DNA from 2 places in the Mesorhizobium sp. A623 genome. Region 1 is predicted to be linked to the other one. Evidence: predicted binding sites of a transcription regulator. Region 1 holds the regulator's gene; the other holds the start of a gene.

Region 1 (13,994 bases):
CGAGCGGGTTCGCGCCGCCGCCGGGCATGCCATCCTTGTACTGGCCGTAATGCTTCGGCTCGCGCTGCTGCATCTCTTTGGTGGGGATCCAGCGCGGCCATTCCTGCTTGTCACCGACAGCGACCGTGCCCTTGAACTGCAGGCCTTCCTTGCCCACCGCGATGGCATAGCGGCGCGCCGTCGAAGACGATTCGACCAGATACAGGCGGCGCGCGCCGGTATCGATGACGATGGTGCCAGCCTCATAGCCACGATACTCGACTTCCTGCGGCACGAATTCCGGCTTCACCTTGAAAGGCCGCTTCGCCTCCTTTTCGGCCAGCACGCGGTCAAGCGCGCGCGTTTCGGGCAGAAGCGAGATCGAGGAAGAAGACGTCCCGCCAAACAGTCCCGCGAAGAGCCCGCCGCCATTGCTTTGCGGCTTCTGCTTCTGGCCGGGCTTCGGCTCGCTACGCAGCTCGCCATTGTTGCCGGTCACGGCAATGTTCATCACTTCGGCGGAAAGCGGCTTCTCATCGGCCTGCGCCGGCTCCAGAGGCGCCGTCAGGTTGATGAGCTTCGAAGCCTTCCTGTCGGAGGCTTTCTCCGCAGTCTTGTCGACCGCCGCCACTTCCTTTTTGCCCGTCTTGGCCAGAAACGCCTGCCGCGCGGCGTCTGCCCTGGCCTTGGCGGCCTCGCGCAGCGCCAGCTTGCGCGCCTGCAGCGCCTTGGCCTTGGCCTGTGCCCGGTCGGCCTTGATCTTCGCTTCCAGTTCCTTGATCTGCGCCAGATCGGCGGCGGTTGGATTTTTCTTCTTCTTGAGGATCTTCAGCTGCGCCGAGTCGCTCCTGGCCGCTACCTGGATCACATCCGTTTTTGCAACCGCCTGCGGTGCGGCAATGCTTGCCGGCGCTCCGGCAAAGGCGGCGGAACTCATCGAAAATGCCGCACAAAACCCAACAAGAATGAAGCTGCGAAGCTGCATGGCGAATATCCGATCGTACAAAGCTTGTTGCCCACGGCTGCGCCCGACGTCCCCCAAGGGCGTCGACTGTGCCGCAAATTACCTAAATCAAATAAGCGCGAAGCGCTCAAGCAGGGGATGAGCCGGCAGCGGGTCGAATCTTCGTGATCGCGCGGCATTTGCCGCGACTGTGTTCAAACAACAACAGGTCGCGGCAGGATCGAGTTGGCAGAAAGAGCCTGATTCTAGTTTGGAACCTGCGGCGCTGCGGGCTCCGTCGTGCCGTTTGATGCCGGAGCGGGCGTTGCCGGAGCGGACGTGGCAGGCGCCGGCTGCGTCGCGGGTGCAGCGGCCTCGTTATCCGAAGGAGGCGTCGGCGCAGTATCCGCGGGCTTCGCCGGCGTCGTGGTTCCGGGCAGCTGGTCGAGCACGCCGTTGCCGTTCTGCTGGGTTATTGGTGCCGGAACGCGATCCAGTATGTCGGTCGCCTTTTCGCCGTAGCGGGCGAGAAGGGTCAGCGAAAGCGACGTCACGAAAAAGATGGTACCCAGGATCGCCGTCGCCCGTGTCAGCGTATTGGCCGCACCACGCGCCGTCATGAAGCCGGAACCGCCGCCGATGTCGAGGCCGCCGCCTTCAGACTTCTGAAGCAGCACCACGCCCACAAGCGCGATCACGACTATGAGGTGGATGACGATCAGTATGGTTTCCATGAACGATCCTGGCAATGCCTAGTGCGGCCACTGGCGCGACCGTTGATTTGGCGGGTCATTACATTGCTTTGATGGCATTTCCAAGCCCGCCGCCCGAATATGGGAGGCGCGGGGGCGTTTGCAACGTCGTTATCTGCCTCAAACGCGCCTGTAGGCTTCGGCAATGCCGAGAAAATCGGCGGCCTTCAGGCTGGCGCCGCCAACGAGCGCGCCATCGACATTGTGGACACCGAGCAATTCGGATGCGTTGGACGGTTTTACCGAGCCGCCATAAAGAATGCGCATCTTGCCGGCGCCCGATCCAAGCTTTTCCGCCAGCTTCGCCCGAATGTGGGCATGCGCCTCGGCCACGTCGGCAACGGTCGGGGTCAGGCCCGTCCCGATCGCCCAGACGGGCTCATAGGCGATGATGGTGTTGGCCGGCGTAGCGGTCGTCGGCACCGACCCGGCCACCTGGCGCGCCAGCACGTCGAGGGCTTGTCCCTGCTGGCGCTGCTCGTTCGTCTCGCCGATACAGATGATGGCGACCAGCCCGGCGCGCCATGCGGCGGCGGCCTTGGCGCAGACGGTCGCGTCATCCTCGCCGAACATGGCGCGGCGCTCCGAATGGCCGACGATGACATGGCTTGCGCCTGCGTCCTTCAGCATCTCGGCCGAAATGCATCCGGTGAAAGCTCCGTGCTCTTCCGTATGGCAATCTTCGCCGCCGGCCTTTACCGGGCTGCGCGACAGGATCTCGGCGGCGTGCGCCAGCAGGGTTGCCGGAACACACACGAGTGCTTCCACCTCGGCGTCAAGCCCGCCAAGGAAGCCGTTGCCGATCATTCTCAGCTCGTTCACCGATGCGCTGGTGCCATTCATCTTCCAGTTGCCGGCGACGAGCGGGCGGATTCCAGGGGTCATGGGACTTCGTTCTCCAGACTGCTTGCTTCCCCCTTGCCTATCAAAATCAGGTCACAAAGCAATCGACAGCTAGGCCTAAGGACGCTATTGCCCTTGTTTCAGACGTGGCGCACGCCAAAATGCGCCTCCGCAACAATCGGAAGTGACGATGCTTGGTACGCTAAGAGACGCTGCAGGTTCATGGGTCGCGAAGGGCCTGCTCTCGATATTGGTGCTCAGCTTTGCCGTATGGGGCATATCCGGCCGCATGGCCGGGGGGCTTGCCGGCCACGAATCGGTGATTACGGTCGGCGGCACGTCGGTTTCGGTCAACGAGTACCGGCTGGCCTATGACGGCCAGGTCAACGCCATGTCTCAGCAGTTCGGCCAGCGCATCAGCCGCGAACAGGCGACCGCGCTCGGCATCGACAGCCAGGTGCTGGGGCAGCTCGTCTCCGGCGCGCTGCTCGATGAAGAGGCGCGCAAGATCGGCCTCGGCCTTTCCAAGGACCGCCTGGCGGAATTGACGCGCGAAGACCCCGCCTTCAAGGGTCCGGGCGGACAGTTCGACCGCCGCACCTTCGACTACATGCTCAACCAGGCCGGCATGCGCCCGGAAGACTATCTGGTAAACCGCGCCAAGGTGGCGGTGCGCCAGCAGATCGTCCAGGCTGTGTCGGATGGGATGAAAGCGCCGGACACCTTCCTTCACGCCGTAGCGCTTTATCGCGGCGAGGACCGGACCGTGGACTATATCACGCTGCCGAAATCGCTGGTCGAACCGCTGGCCGCCCCCTCCGATAGCGCGCTCTCGTCCTATTTCGACGAAAACAAGAAGACCTATGCCGCGCCCGAATACCGGAAATTCTCCTATGTGAAGCTCGAGCCGGAAGACATCATGGATTTGAGCGGCGTGACCGACGCGCAGGTCCACGAAGATTACGAGAAGAACAAGGCGCGCTACACGACCCCGGAAATGCGTACGGTCGAGCAACTGGTGTTCAAGTCCACCGACGCCGCCAGTGCCGCGCTTGATTCGCTCAAGGCCGGGGGCACCTTCGACAAGCTCATCACGGCCGAGGGCAAGACGCCGGCCGACACGCTGCTCGGCACCTTGTCCAAGGACAAGATCGCCGACACGGCGGTGGCGGATGCGGCCTTTTCGCTGAACGTCAACGAGGTCAGCGCGGTCGTGCAGGGAAGTTTTGGACCGGTCCTGCTTCGCGTAACCGAGATCAAGCCCGAAATCGTCAAGTCGCAAGCCGACGTCTCCGACGAAATCCGCAAGGATCTGGCGCTGGCCGAGGCCAACCGAATCCTGCTCGACGCCCATGATTCCTATGAGGATTCCCGTGCCGCCGGCGACTCGATGGCGGAAGCCGCGTCGAAGCTGAAGCTGAAAGTCGCCACCGTCGATGCGATAGACCGCACCGGGCAGACGCCCGACGCAACCGTCGTCAAGGGATTGCCGGCATCGGCTGACCTGATCAAGGCGGTGTTCGATGCGGAAGTGGGCGCGGAAAACCAGGCACTGGCCACGGATGCGCAGGGCTATGTGTTCTATGAGGTGAACGAGATTACGCCGGCGCGCGACCGCACGCTGGACGAAGTTCGCGAGAAAGTCGTCGCCAACTGGACGCAGGCCGAAACGACCAGGTTGCTTGTCGAAAAGGCTCAGGACGTGGAAAAGCGCATGAAGACCGGCGAGACGCTGGACGCGATCGCCAGTGAGTTGAAGCTCGAAAAACAGACCAAGCGCGGCGTCAAGCGCGACACCGACGACGCCGATTTCGGCAAGGCGGGCGCGGCCGCCACTTTCGGCGTTGGCGAAGGCGGCATCGGCCTTATTCCAGCGCCGACCGGGGACGGCCAGATCGTGTTCAAGGTCGAGCAGGTAATCGAGCCGGCCGCCGCCGACGCCAGTTCCGTACCGGAGGATATGCAAAAGTCCTTCGCTTCCGGCATGTCGGACGATCTGCTGGACCAATTGGTCGCCCAGTTGCAGACGCAGTATCCCGTCCAGATCGACCAGACCGCAATCAGCCAAGCACTGGCAAGATGAACACGCTGAAAGCCCATATCGCCAAGGTTGGCGGCGGTAGCGCCCTCTCCTTCGAGGAAGCGCGCGAAGCCTTTGACATCATCATGTCGGGCGATGCCACGCCCGGCCAGATCGGCGGCTTCCTGATGGCGCTGCGCGTTCGCGGCGAAACGGTGGAAGAGATTTCCGGCGCGGTCGCCACCATGCGCGAAAAGATGTTGCGCGTGGAAGCGCCCGCCGATGCGATCGACATCGTCGGCACCGGTGGCGACGGTTCGCACAGCTTCAATATTTCGACCGGAGCCGCCTTCGTCATCGCCGGCAGCGGCGCGCCGGTCGCCAAGCACGGCAATCGCGGCAGTTCCTCCCTGACCGGCACAGCGGACGTGCTGACTTCGCTCGGCGTCAAGATCGACCTGCCGCCGGAAGCCATCAGCCGCTGCATAAAGCAGGCCGGCATCGGCTTCATGTTCGCGCCGGCGCATCACCCGGCCATGAAGCATGTCGGGCCGACCCGCGTCGAGCTTGGCACGCGCACCATCTTCAATCTTCTGGGGCCGCTCTCCAACCCGGCCGGCGTCAGCCGCCAGCTGGTCGGCGTGTTTTCTCCCGAATGGGTCATTCCCGTTGCCGAGACGCTGAAGACGCTGGGCGCGGAGCATGTCTGGGTCGTCCATGGCGACGGCTATGACGAGATCACCACGACCGGCGAAACGCAGGTGGCGGAACTCGTCGGCGGAGAAATCCGCAATTTCACGCTGACCCCGGAAGCCGTCGGCCTGAAACGCTGGAACAAGCAGGATCTGCGCGGGGGTGATTCCACTACTAACGCGCAGGCGCTGCGGGCCATGCTCGGCGGAGCGCCAGGCGCGTTCCGCGACACCGTGCTAATGAACGCGGGTGCCGGCCTTGTCATTGCCGGAAGGGCAACGACGCTTGCCGACGGCATGCAGACCGCCGCCCAGACGATCGACAGCGGCCGCGCGCTTGCCATGCTCGACGCGCTTGTGAAAGTATCGAACGAATAGAGCCATGGCCGATATCCTGCGCAAGATCGAAGCCTACAAGCGCGACGAGATCGCCGCCGCCAAGGCCCGCACGCCGCTGGCCGAGATTAAGGCGCGCGCCGCCGATGCTGACGCGCCGCGCGGCTTTCTGGCGGCACTGGAAGCCAAGCGGAGCGCCAAAAAATTCGGCCTGATTGCCGAGATCAAGAAGGCAAGCCCCTCAAAAGGTCTGATCCGGGCCGATTTCGACCCGCCGGTGCTGGCGAAAGCCTACGAGACGGGCGGCGCTGCCTGCCTTTCCGTGCTGACTGATGGGCCGTCCTTCCAGGGTGCGCCGGAATTTCTGACCGGTGCGCGGGCGGCAGTCGCCCTGCCCGCTTTGCGCAAGGACTTCCTGTTCGATCCCTATCAAGTTTATGAGGCGCGCGCCTGGGGCGCGGATGCCATCCTCATCATCATGGCCAGCGTCGATGACGCCATGGCGCGAGAACTGGAAGACACCGCCTTCGCGCTGGGCATGGACGCGCTGATCGAGGTGCATGACGAGGCCGAACTGGAACGCGCGCTAAAGCTCGAATCGCGGCTGATCGGCATCAACAACCGCAATCTGCGCACGTTCGAAACCAGCCTGGACGTGTCCGAGCGGCTGGCCTCGATGGTCCCAGTGGGCCGGCTTCTGGTCAGCGAGAGCGGTATTTTTTCGCACGAAGACTGCAAGCGGCTGGAAAAGAGCCATATCGGCACGTTCCTGATTGGCGAAAGCCTGATGCGGCAGGAAGATGTGGCGCAGGCGACACGGCTGCTGCTGACCGGGGCGGCCACCGCCGCGGAACATGTCTAGCCGCCTCACCCATCTCGGTGCGCAGGGCGAGGCGCATATGGTCGATGTCGGCGACAAGGCCGAGACTACCCGCACGGCGATTGCCGAGGGGTTCGTGACCATGCTGCCCGAAACGCTGGCGATGATCCTCGCCGGCAACGCCAAGAAGGGCGACGTGCTCGGCACCGCGCGCATTGCCGGCATCATGGCCGCCAAGAAGACGCACGAACTAATCCCGCTCTGCCATCCGCTGCTTTTGACCAAAGTGTCGGTCGACATCGAACCGGATCATGCTTTGCCCGGCCTTAAAATTACCGCGCTGGCCCGCGTCACCGCCAAGACCGGCGTCGAGATGGAGGCGCTGACCGCCGCTTCCGTCGCCTGCCTGACCATCTACGACATGGCCAAGGCGGTCGACCGCGCCATGGTGATTTCCGGCATCCGGCTGGTGGAAAAGATTGGCGGCAAATCCGGTCACTATCAAGCGGAAGCGTGAAATGGCGCTGATCCCGGTTTCCGAAGCGCTTGAACGCCTGTTGGCCGGCGCAGAGCCGCTGGCCGGCGAAAGTGTCCCCCTGCTCGAGGCGATGGACCGCGTGCTGGCCGAGCCGATCGTGGCGCTGCGCACCCAGCCGCCCTTCGACGCATCCGCCATGGACGGCTATGCGGTGCGTTTCGCCGATATCGCCACCCTGCCCGCACGGCTGTCGGTGATCGGCACGGCGCCGGCCGGTCGCAGCTTTGCCGGCAGCGTTAACGCGGGCCAGGCCGTGCGCATCTTCACTGGCGCGCCGCTACCCGAAGGCGCAGACACCATCGTCATCCAGGAAAACGTCCACGATCTGGGCAACGCGACCGTCGAGGTGCTGGAGCCGACGGACAAGGGCCGCAACATCCGCCGCGCCGGCCTCGATTTCGTTACCGGTGACGTTCTTCTGGAGGCCGGCCGCCTGCTCGATCCGGCGGCCCTTTCGCTCGCGGCCTCCGCCAATCATCCAAGCGTGAGCGTGGTGCGGAGGCCGCTGGTCGCCATCATCGCCACCGGCGACGAATTGCGCGCACCGGGCAGCGTGCTCGGCCCCGGCCAGATCATCTCGTCCAACGCCTACGGGGTCGCTGCAACCGCACATTCGGTCGGCGCGCGCGCGCTCGATCTCGGCATTGCGGCGGACCGCAGGGAGGCCATCGCCGCGCTGGTGCGGCAGGCCGTGGCAGCCGGTGCCGATGTCATCGTCACGCTGGGGGGGGCTTCCGTCGGCGACCACGATCTCGTCCACGACGTGCTTGCCGAGGAGGGCATGGTGCTGGACTTCTGGAAGGTGGCGATGCGCCCCGGCAAGCCGCTGATGTCGGGTCGGCTGGACAATGTCCGCTGCATCGGCCTGCCCGGCAACCCAGTCGCCAGCCTGGTGTGCTCTCAGCTTTTCCTCAAGCCGCTGCTTGCGCGCCTTGGCGGCCGCGCCTACCGCCCCGACCTGCGCGAGGCGCTTCTCGGCGCACCCATGCCGGCCAACGATCTGCGCCAGGACTATGTTCGCGCGGCGGTGCGCGACGATACAGGCGCGCTGGTGGCGACGCCGTTCGGTGTTCAGGATTCGTCGATGCTGCGAAGAATGACTGAAGCGGGCGGCCTGATCGTGCGCGAACCCTTTGCGCCTGCCGCGCAGGCCGGCGACGCCTGCCGCGTGCTGATGTTACGCTGAACAAATCGTCAACACATTCATTAAACTTTAAATGGTTGCGGAACACAACTGGAACAGATACTGTTTGTTCTGGTTTTGTTTTTCCGATTCCATATCGGACCGCCGGGGGCCGCCATGCTGACGCGCAAGCAACACGAACTGCTTCTCTTCATCAACGAAAGGCTGAAGGAGAGCGGCGTTCCGCCCTCCTTCGACGAGATGAAGGATGCGCTCGATCTTGCCTCGAAGTCGGGGATTCATCGCCTGATTACCGCACTGGAGGAACGCGGCTTCATCCGGCGGCTTCCCAACCGCGCACGTGCTCTCGAAGTCTTGCGCATGCCGGAATCGCTGACGCCCAGTTTCAACGGGGCGCGCAAATTTTCGCCCAGCGTCATTCAGGGCGGCCAGGGTCAGAATGGTTCGGGCCAGGGCAATTCGGGCGGGCAAGGCAAGAACTCTCGGCTGCAGAGCGCGGGCAATGACGACGATGTCGCCGCCAATGTCTCGATCCCGGTCATGGGACGCATCGCCGCCGGCGTGCCGATCGACGCCATCCAGCACAAGACGCATTCGATCTCGGTTCCGCCGGACATGATCATGGGCGGTGAGCACTACGCGCTGGAGGTGAAGGGCGATTCGATGATCGAGGCCGGCATCTTCGACGGCGATACGGTCATCATCCGCAATGCCAACACCGCCAATCCCGGCGAAATTATCGTCGCCCTCGTCGATGAGGAAGAAGCCACGTTGAAGCGGTTTCGCCGCAAGGGCGCGTCCATCGCGCTTGAAGCCGCCAATCCCGCCTACGAAACGCGCATCTTCGGACCTGACAGGGTCAAGGTGCAGGGCAAACTGGTCGGGTTGATCCGACGTTACTGAGTCGACGGCCTTCCTGAACTGGCATGGCAAATGCTACTCGGCCGTCGTGTTCAAAACGCTGACTTAATCCAGCAAGATCGCTCGACAGCCGCCGCGTTGGGCTCAATCGTCGCCCGCTGTGGTGACACCGGTCGTTTTGGTTCTTGTCCGAACCACCTTTTTATAAGGCGGCAAGCCGCGGGCCTCGCGTGAAAACTTCCGCTGCGTGTGCCAGGGCCGATAGTGTTCTTCGACGGCGAAACGGATTTCCGCCGGTACTGCTGCCGATTGCCGGTTGAAGAATATCTCGACGCTGCCGGAGCGAGCCAGTTGGCGCTTGGTGATCACCGTGACCAGCGGATCGCGGCATGGGTCGGAGGCGGTCGCGTCGTCGATGATGATCACGCTCGCGAAGGCGCAGGCGGGTCTGGCCGCCTTGGCGTCCTGCGCATGGGCAACCAGCGCGCCGGCCTCGTGACGGGCGACACACAGGCCTTGCGCGCACAGGAACGGCGTTCCCGGCGGTAGTTCCATGCTGTCGGCAAGGTCGAACTCGAGGGTTTTGGCCCCTGAGGTTTTAACCTTGACCATCTCCGGCTTAATGACGGTTTCGGCATTGAGCGCGCGGCGCCAATTGTCGATGGTGAACGCGTTGGGTCGAGGTCGGTTGACCGCCAGTTCGCTTCCGCCGATCGACACGGCGACAAGCCGAGCGTCCTCCGACACCAGCACGTCCGGCGTCTTCACCATGGGCACCGCCAGCAGACCGGCAATCGCCAGGGGTAGTGCGGCAAGCCGTAGCCAGGTGGTCGCCATCGTGGCAAAGACCAGCGCGCCGGTGATGAACAGCACCGACTGGACGGAAACGAGGCCGACCGCGTCGATGGGCGAGCGCGCCGCGATCCAGTCGGATATGACGATCATCGCGGCCAGCCCCCTGCCCATGACATAGAGGAAGGGGCCATCCGCGCCGAACGGCATGGCCAGCGCGGCAAGCACGGCAAACGGCATGACGATGACCGAGACGATGGGCATCACCGCCAGATTGGCAAACAGGCTGAGCGGCGCGACGCGCTGGAAATGCCACATGGCATAAAGCGTCGTAGCGCCTCCGGCGATGATGGACGTCATCGCGAGACCGCCCATTCCCGCCAGGAATTTGCGTGACAGAAGCCTGCGACAGAGCGGCGCGCGGGCACCTTGCCGCCTGCCCGCCCCGACCGGTAATCGGACCAGCCGGCATAGGCGCCGACCAGGGCCGCGGTTGCCGCAAACGACATCTGGAAGCTCGGGCCGACGACCTCGTGCGGCGACACCACGATCACCGCAATGGCGGAAATGGCCAGATTGCGCATGGTCAGCGCCGCGCGGTCGAACAGCACGGCCAGCAGCATGACCGCCAGCATGATGAAACTGCGCTCGGCGGCCACCACGACGCCCGAAATGGCAAGATAGGCGGCGATGGAAAAGAGCGCGGCGGCGGCGGCATATTTTTTCACCGGCCGGCGCGAGGAGAAATCGGGAAACAGCGCGAACCCGCCGCGCAGCAGCAGCATGATCGTGCCGGCAACCAGCGCCATGTGCAGGCCAGAAATCGAGATGATGTGGTAAATGCCAGTCTTGCGCATGGCTTCGTTGATGGCGTCCGGGATGCCGGCGCGCACGCCAACGATCAGCGCGGCGGCGATCTCGCCTTCGGGACCGCCGACGCTTTGCCGAATACGGCCGGCAATGGCTTCGCGCGCGTTTTCGATCGCGGACGCCACCCTTGCCGATACCGGCATCGACGCCGAGGCAACCCGCTTCGGATTGCTCAGGAAGAAGCCGCTCGCGCCGATACCGTCGAAATAACTCTGGAAGGAATAGTCGTAGCTGTCGGGCCGCACCGGGCCGGTCGGCGGCAAAAGCCGGACATAACCGTTCAGCACAGAACCTGCGGTAACGCCTTGCGGAATCGTACGCGCGGACAGCCGTACCCGCTCCGGCGCATAACGCAGCGTCGGCCTCGCCGTCGAGAGTACGTCGAGGGTCAGCCTGACACGGCCGGTTTCCATCTGATCGACCGACACGACCCGCCCGGTCAGGCTAGTCGATATTTCCGATCCCATGGTCTGGGTGCCGGCACGCCACGTCTCGATCTTGGCTGCGAGGAAGCCAAGGCTGCATAGCAGGGCGGCGGTCAGGCAGAGATACGGTAACGGACGCGCGCGCGACAGGAACGCCACGCCGGCCAGCGCGCAGACCAGCGCTACCGGTTGCAGAAAGCCGGGCTCGGCATCGAGCGAAAAATAGAGCGCCACGCCGATGGCGAGAAACACCGGCACCAGTAGAAACACGACGCCGCGATCAAGCTCGGTAATGGAAGCAGCCGCTATCCGGCCTGGCAAGGTGGCGACGGCAAAGCGGCGACGCCCTATTTTGCCGCGATCGATGGTCGCCGGAATGGTCGGGACAAAACTTCCGGCCGTGCCGTGCGGCAAAGCGAGATTTTGCGGTTCGACAACCGACTGGCGTTCCTTCGGCGGCGCAAGGCCCAGCAGCAGCCGTTCGCCGGCGTTTTCACTTGCGCCGGCGCTGTGCGTGCTGCCCCGGCCCAGTCCAGCCATCGGGTCTGCCCCTTGCGCCCTCGACCTCCTATGCTACATGAACGCGCGAGGCGCGAAACCCCGCGCGCAAAAACCATTTCCTTCGAGAATTCGACATGCCCGACAAGATCGTCACCCGTTTTGCCCCCTCGCCCACCGGCTTCCTGCACATAGGCGGCGCGCGTACGGCGCTGTTCAACTGGCTCTATTCGCAACATGTCGGCGGCACGATGCTGCTGCGCATCGAAGACACCGACCGGGAGCGCTCCACGGAAGCGGCGACCGCCGCCATTCTCGACGGCCTTAGCTGGCTCGGCCTGAAATGGAACGGCGAGCCGGTTTCGCAGTTCGAGCGTGCGCCGCGCCACCGCGAAGTGGCCGAAGAACTCGTGCGGCAAGGCAAGGCCTATTACTGCTACGCAACACCTGCCGAACTTACCGAAATGCGCGAAACGGCGCGCGCCGAGGGGCGGCCGCCGCGCTATGATGGCCGCTGGCGCGACCGCGATCCCGCCGAAGCGCCCGAAGGCGTGCCGGGTGCGATCCGCATCAAGGCGCCGACAGACGGCGAGACGCTGGTGCGGGATCTGGTGCAGGGCGAGGTGCGCTTTCCCAACAAGGATCTCGACGATTTCATCATCCTGCGCTCGGACGGAAACCCGACCTACATGCATGCCGTCGTCGTCGACGACCACGACATGGGCGTCACCCATATTATCCGGGGCGACGACCACCTGACCAATGCCGCGCGCCAGACGGTGATCTACCGCGCCATGGGCTGGGAGGTGCCGGAAATGGCGCATATTCCGCTGATCCACGGGGCGGACGGCGCCAAGCTTTCGAAGCGCCACGGGGCGCTCGGCGTCGAGGCTTACCGCGCCATGGGCTATTTGCCGGAAGCGCTACTTAACTACCTGGCGCGTCTTGGCTGGAGCCATGGCGACGACGAGGTCATGTCGGTGACCGACATGGTCAAATGGTTCGACATAACCGACGTCAACAAGGGTGCGGCCCGCTTCGATTTCGCCAAGCTGGAAGCGATCAACGGCGTGCATATGCGCCGCATGGACGATGTGGCCCTGCTCGACATCTTCGTTGCCACCCTGCCCTATCTCGAAGGCGGCCCCGCGGTTGCCGCACGTCTCGACGCCAGCCGCAAGACGCAGTTGCTTGCAGCCCTGCCTGGCCTCAAGGAGCGCGCCAAGACGCTGGTGGAACTGCTGGATGGCGCGGCCTTCTTGTTTGCGGAGCGGCCGCTGCCGCTGGACGAGAAAGCAGCCACCGTGCTCACCGCAGAGGCCAAGGGCATTTTGCGCGGCGCACTGGCCGCGCTGCAAGGCGTGTCCGGCGAGTGGTCGGCGGCCAATGCCGAAGCCGCGATTCGCACGTTCGCGACTGCTGAAGGACACAAGCTCGGGGCCGTGGCGCAACCTTTGCGGGCGGCCCTTACCGGCAAAAGCACCTCGCCCGGGGTTTTCGATGTCCTTGCGGTGCTCGGCCGCGAAGAAAGTCTGTCACGTGTTGGAGATCAAATCGATTAGGGCAGCTATGCTGTCATAGTTTTGGATTGAAACAGGTCTATTGCGGTGCAACATTAACTACTGTTTTTATCCATGCCGGAAGCCGCACCGGCCACCCGTTGCAGGTCAATTGAATTGCCGCCTGTCGATGTCAGGAACGTATGATCGGGAAGCCGGCATACAGAACTTTAGGAGTTTGCGATGACCGAAAAAACTGCAACGCTGGAATTTGGCGGCAAAACTCACGAACTCAAGGTGCGAAGCGGGTCCGTCGGGCCGGACGTCATCGACATCGGCGCGCTGTACTCGACGACAGGAGCCTTCACCTACGATCCAGGCTTTACCTCCACCGCAAGCTGCGATTCGGCCATCACCTATATCGACGGCGACGCCGGCATCCTGCTGCATCGCGGCTACCCGATCGACCAGCTTGCCGAACATGGCGACTTCCTGGAGGTCTGCTACCTGCTGCTGTACGGCGAACTGCCGACCAAGGCCCAGAAGGACGATTTCGACCACCGCATCACGCGCCACACCATGGTGCATGAGCAGATGTCCAAGTTCTTCACCGGCTTCCGCCGCGATGCGCATCCGATGGCGGTGATGTGCGGCGTGGTTGGCGCGCTGTCGGCGTTCTATCACGACTCGACCGATATTTCCGATCCGTACCAGCGCATGGTCGCCTCCATGCGCCTCATCGCCAAGATGCCGACCATCGCGGCAATGGCCTACAAATACCATATCGGCCAGCCCTTCGTTTACCCGAAGAACGACCTCGGCTTCGCCGCCAATTTCCTGAACATGTGTTTTGCGGTGCCATGCGAGGAATACAAGGTCAACCCGGTGCTGGCGCGCGCCATGGAGCGCATCTTCATCCTGCACGCCGATCACGAGCAGAACGCCTCGACCTCGACGGTGCGGCTCGCCGGTTCTTCGGGCG
Region 2 (5,561 bases), on a different contig from region 1:
GAGGTCGCCTATCAGGATGAGGGAGGTAGAGTTCTGTCCACGCCGCAGGGCGAGGATCGTTGCTCAAGCCTCCCTGTTCAGAAGAAACGCCACAACCTCCTTCATCCAGAGGTGCGAGCGCAGCGAGCCTCGAAGGAAGCGGGGCCGTTGCGCAAATATCTCCGCCCAGTAGAAACGCCATAACCTCCCTCATCCTGAGGTGCGAGCGGAGCGAGCCTCGAAGGACGCACGACAGACGGCCAGTGCCCCTATGTCACAGTCGCTTGCGCCGGCCCGAATGGGTAGCATCCATGGGGGCGCTCTTTCAGGATGCCCCGGACGTGCGGCGGCAGGGGCGGCCGCATCCACAAATTTCCAGTTGGAAGGAATTCGAATGAGCAATCGTATCGTTATGCGCACCGGCGAAGCCTTGATCGCCGGTGGACCTCCCGGAACCGCAGCCGAACCGGAAATCGTGATCGGCGAACTCGACGGTCCCGTCGGCACGGCCCTTGCCACCCTCGTCGGCGACCAGGTCGCCGGTCATACGCGCGTCTTTGCGCTGCTCAACACCGACATCATGGTGCGCCCGGTGACGCTTTGCGTGTCCAAGGTGACGGTCAAGAGCACGCGCTACACCAACATCCTGATGGGCACGGTCCAGTTCGCCATCGCCAACGGCGTTCTCGACGCGGTTCGCGCCGGCATCATCCCGAAAGAAAAGGCCAACGACCTCGGCATCATCTGCTCGGTATGGCTGGCGCCCAGCGTGGTCGACGACAACAACCTCGATCACAAGATCCTGTTCGACCTGCACCGCAAGGGCACGACCGAAGCCATCCGCAAGGCGCTGAGCAACGAGCCGTCGATCGACTGGCTGCTGGAGAACCAGGACAAGATCATGCACAAGTACCATCAACTGGGACTTGACGGTAAGATCTGAGGATATTTCAACATCAGATAGCGGCTTCTTACTGCGCAATGGGGGCGTATTTGCCGTCGTGCCACTGGTTGATGTCGTAGCTGGCGTTCATCAGGTCGCCCTTCTTGTCGAAGGTGACGGGGCCGACCACGGTGTCGATCGGCTTGCCGTCCTTCAGCGCTTCGGCAACCTTTGCCGGATCGTCGCTGCCGGCGCGCTGGATGCCTTGCGCGATCGCCTGGATGGTGGCGTAGGAGAACAGCGTGAAGCCCTCCGGCACGAAGCCGCCGGCCTTGATCTTCTCGATCGCCGCCTTCGCCTCCGGCTTGGCCTGCGGATCGGACGGGAACACGAACATGGTGCCCTCGCCGGCCGGGCCGGCAACCTGCCAGAATTCCGGCGATGCAATGGAATCGGGCATGATGAGCTGGAACTTCAGGTTCTGCTCGGCAGCCTGGCGCATGATCAGGCCGGCTTCCGGGTGATAGCCGCCGAAATAGACGACATCGGTCTTGAGTTCCTTCAGCTTGGTAATCAGGGCCGAATAGTCCTTTTCACCCGCATTGATGCCTTCATACATGACCTCTTTCAGGCCATTTTCGCCCATCGTCTTGCGGACAGCATCGGCGATGCCCTGGCCGTATGCGCTCTTGTCGTGCAGGACGACGACGTTCTTGCCGGCATATTTCTTGGCGATCCATGGGCCGATGAATGCGCCTTGCGCGTCGTCGCGGGTGTAGAGGCGCATGATGGTGTTCCAACCCTTGGCGGCTGCGTCGTCCGTCATGACCGGGTTGGAGGAAGCCGGGCTCATCATCAGCACGCCGGCTTCGGCATAGACGGCGGATGCCGGGATGCTGGAGCCGGAACAGGCGTGGCCGTCAACGAACTTGATACCGTCGGCGACGATGCGGTTGGCCACCGAGACAGCCTGCTTCGGATCGCAGACGTCGTCTTCCATCGAAAGCTTGATCTGGCGGCCGTCGACCCCGCCCGCGGCGTTGATTGCGTCGGCGGCGGCCTGCGCACCCTGCTTGAACTGGTCGCCGATGGTGGCGAGCTGTCCCGTCATCGGACCGGCCACCGCGATGGTGATGTCGTCGGCGTGAGCCATGGACACGCCCATCGCAAGGCCGAACAGCGTTGCGCTCAGAATTCCCGTTTTTTTCATCTGAAACCTCCCATTGGACGCTGCCACACGGCAACGCCTTACCCAGAATGGCGGCGACAATTCCATTCTTCAACGGTTCTGTCCAGAGGGTGTGATTGAGTCAGGCAACTGCCGCTTGTTCTTGATAACGCCGCATAAATGGCAAAAGCCGTGCCGGCCTTGTTCCGGCCGGTCGCGGCTTTGCCTGTCGAGTGATCCCCTACGAGCCGGAGCAATTGCCCCGCGCCACGAAATCCCCTCGCCGTCCCTGTCGTGCGTGCGGCTTTGCCTCTTATGGGTGCCGCATTCTTGTTTCCGGTCACGCCGTCTTGTGCGGCGTTGATCCGAAGCCTTGCCCTGTCAGTCCGTCGTATAACTCAGTGCATCGTCATCCATTCGCGGGCTTCGCGAAGCGCGCGGGCGATCTCGATCTTGGACATGGTCGCCGACAGTTCCGAGCGCAGGCCGGCGGCTCGCGTGGAACCCTTGATCGCGGCGATGTTGAACCATTTGTGAGCCGCCACCATATCGGTCGCGCAATCGCGGCCCGTGGCATACATCATGCCCAACTCGAAAAGGATGTCGGCCTGGGCAGTTGCCCCCATGACGCCGAAGCCGGCTTCCTGCATTTCAAAACGTGCCATTTCAATCCCCTGTCTCTGTCCCGAGAGCCGCCTCCGCTTGTCCGTTTAATTCGGCTGGGGGCTTGCTCTTCCGATGCTTCGAAGCATGAGGCCGAGGCTTGAATCCGTCGTTAAATGGCGTGCTTAATTTGGAGAAAACAAAGCTAAAACAAGAGGTAAACGTGAGAAACCGTTAAGGATACAAACCCCGCATTTATGCGGATTCGTTTCAAATTCGATGAAAATCCGACGCCTGCCGGTCAACACTTCGCTAACCACGGAAATGATCGGCCAAATGGCAATCCATGAAATTTCGGGCTGAACCTTGGCTGGGGCCCTCAAAAAAAGCTGCCGTTCTTACGCAGCGGCACCACTTTTGTTTTGAATAAGGCTGGCCTAGCTTTCCTCTAACGCACGAACGGCGGCGCAGGAGCCGCCACCGTGGTTCACAGGGAGGACTTCTCGATGTTTGCCAAAGCCAGCATGGCACTTGCAGCCACATTCATGGTGTCGGGGATCCTGACCGGCGCGGCCCTTGCGGACCCGATCGAGGGCAACTGGAAAACCAAGGACGGCGACACGGCCGCGATCAGTTCCTGCGGCGGATCGTTCTGCATCAAACTGACGACGGGCAAGTATGCGGGCAAATCGATCGGCACGATGAAGACAAGCGGCGCCGATGCCTATACCGGCTCGATCACCAAGCCCTCGAACGGCAAGACCTATTCCGGCAGCGCAAAGCTTTCAGGCAGTTCGCTAAAGATGACCGGCTGCGTGCTCGCCGTCCTGTGCGAGAGCCAGACGTGGAAGAAGCTGTAGCGAGTAGCGAGTAGCGAGTAGCGAGTAGCGAGTAGCGAGTAGCGAGTAGCGAGTAGCGAGTAGCGAGGGGATCGTCTGGCGATAGGGGAAAAGCAAACGCTTCTCCCCTATTCGCCATTCCCTATTCGCTCTATCTCGCCTTCTGGCCGAACAGCACCTTTTGCGCTTCCTTGTCGTCGGCCAGGTTGCGGCGGTGTTCCTGGCCGATCTCGACACCCCGCACGACGGCCGGGCGAGCTGCAATCGCCTCGAACCAGCGTTTCATGTTCGGAAAATCATCGAGGTCCTGACCCTGGTTCTTGTAAGAACGGGTCCAGGGGAACGAGGCCATATCGGCGATCGAATAATCACCGGCCAGAAATTCCCTGTCTGCCAGACGCCTGTTCAAGACGCCATAGAGCCGATTGACCTCGTTGGTATAGCGGTCGATGCCGTAGGCGATCTTTTCCGGCGCATATTGCCGAAAATGATGCGCCTGCCCCGCCATCGGCCCAAGCCCGCCCATCTGCCAGAACAGCCACTGGTCGACTTCCACCCGCTGGCGCTCATCCACTGAGTAGAATTTGCCGAACTTTCGGCCAAGATATTGAAGGATCGCGCCGGATTCGAAGACGGAAATCGGCTTTCCCTTCCATCGCCCGTCAGCGGCAGGACCTTCCGGGTCGATAATCGCCGGCATGCGATTGTTGGGCGATATTTTCAGGAACGAAGGCTCGAACTGCTCGCCCTTGCCGATGTTGACGTACTTTACCACGTAGGGAACGCCCAATTCCTCCAGCATGATCGAGATCTTGTGGCCGTTCGGGGTTGGCCAATAGTAAAGTTCGATCGGTACAGTCTGCGATGGCATGCCGGGTTCTCCTGCGATGGGTTCCCCCAACAGGTAAGCCGGTGCGGCGCTGGCGCAAGCGGCAGCCGGTACAAAGCATTGTCAATAAATTTGAACGGCAGATGAATGCGGGCATCAGTGCCGGTTCAGCCGGCCGGGCGCAATCTCCTTGCATGAAGGAGACGCCCGCCATGCTCGCCCGCCGCTTTACCATCGTTTGCCTGCTGACGACGCTGTTCGGCATGGCGTTCGCCGTCCTCGTCGCGCAGGCGGACCGCCAGCCGCGCACCTGGCACGACATGGACAGCGGCCTGTGCGGCGGCGGCTTGTGCTCAAGCCATTTCAACCGCTGAGCCGTACCGATCATGACCCGCTCAACCGCCAATATCGCAACAATCCTGCGGCTACTGCCGCGCACCGCGCTGATCCTGCTGGCGCTTGCGGCGCCCGTCCTGGCGGTTCCGCTCATGCGCGCGGACAACGGGGCGACCATCGACGCGCCAACGGTGCGCAAGGGCAGCGGCGCCGGTTTCGTGCTTCTGGTCAGTTTGCGGCGCGGCTGAAATAAAGCCGGGGTTTTATCGGCTTGGGTGGCCCGCCCACTCTCCCACGCCCCGCAAACATCTATATAGTGGGCCATGGAAAATCGAATCTACCCCAAGGCCATCGGTTCCATCGTTACGCCGGAGCCTTTCGCCCCGCAAAACTTCACCGATGCCGGGGAAGCCGTAGCAGCGCTGGAAAAGCTCTACTTTCGCAACACCAGCTTCCTGCGCGATTCCTTTTCGGCGCTGGCCGATGGCGGCGACAATTCCCGGCGTTACCGCGCCTTTTATCCGCAGGTTGGGGTGACCACCACCTCGTTTGGCCATGTCGATTCACGCCAAGCCTACGGGCATATGCCGACGCCCGGCAATTTCTCAACCACGGTGACGCGCCCCGACCTGTTTCGTACCTATCTGGTGGAACAGCTTCAGCTGATCATGCGCAACCACGGCGTGCCGGTAACTGTGTCGGAATCGCATACGCCCATTCCGCTGCATTTCGCCTTTCTCGAAGGCACCCATGTCGACGGATCGGCTGCCGAGCGCATCAAGCGGCCGATCCGCGACCTGTTCGACGTGCCGGACCTCGACGGCACCGACGACCAGATCGCCAACGGCACGTTCGAGGTGGCGCTGGGCGAGGCAAGGCCGCTGGCGCCGTTCACCGCGCAGCGCGTCGACTACTCGCTTCACC

The links. Region 1 encodes LexA, which represses DNA repair genes until DNA is damaged. Its sites were predicted from a motif close to TGTTCNNNNTGTGTTCNG; they were not measured.
Region 2: ACX3P1_RS23655 (sel1 repeat family protein) is a predicted target of LexA. The motif match lies at 2,829-2,846, and genes of this name have one in related genera.

Annotation. Positions count from the first base shown of each region.
Region 1 is NZ_JBTMXB010000004.1:121,776-135,769, reverse strand. It holds gene ACX3P1_RS06275 (L,D-transpeptidase) at 1-964, opposite strand, end outside; gene secG (preprotein translocase subunit SecG) at 1,189-1,656, opposite strand; gene tpiA (triose-phosphate isomerase) at 1,795-2,559, opposite strand; gene ACX3P1_RS06260 (SurA N-terminal domain-containing protein) at 2,708-4,600, shown strand; gene trpD (anthranilate phosphoribosyltransferase) at 4,597-5,607, shown strand; gene trpC (indole-3-glycerol phosphate synthase TrpC) at 5,612-6,427, shown strand; gene moaC (cyclic pyranopterin monophosphate synthase MoaC) at 6,420-6,902, shown strand; gene ACX3P1_RS06240 (molybdopterin molybdotransferase MoeA) at 6,904-8,109, shown strand; gene lexA (transcriptional repressor LexA) at 8,224-8,970, shown strand; gene ACX3P1_RS06230 (ComEC/Rec2 family competence protein) at 9,073-10,080, opposite strand; gene ACX3P1_RS06225 (ComEC/Rec2 family competence protein) at 10,077-11,555, opposite strand; gene gltX (glutamate--tRNA ligase) at 11,651-13,075, shown strand; gene gltA (citrate synthase) at 13,256-13,994, shown strand, end outside.
Region 2 is NZ_JBTMXB010000037.1:64-5,624, forward strand. It holds gene fae (formaldehyde-activating enzyme) at 374-922, shown strand; gene ACX3P1_RS23650 (ABC transporter substrate-binding protein) at 951-2,072, opposite strand; gene ACX3P1_RS23655 (sel1 repeat family protein) at 2,429-2,695, opposite strand; gene ACX3P1_RS23660 (DUF2147 domain-containing protein) at 3,140-3,493, shown strand; gene ACX3P1_RS23665 (glutathione S-transferase N-terminal domain-containing protein) at 3,624-4,343, opposite strand; gene ACX3P1_RS23670 (hypothetical protein) at 4,385-4,675, shown strand; gene ACX3P1_RS23675 (hypothetical protein) at 4,688-4,885, shown strand; gene ACX3P1_RS23680 (AMP nucleosidase) at 4,961-5,561, shown strand, end outside.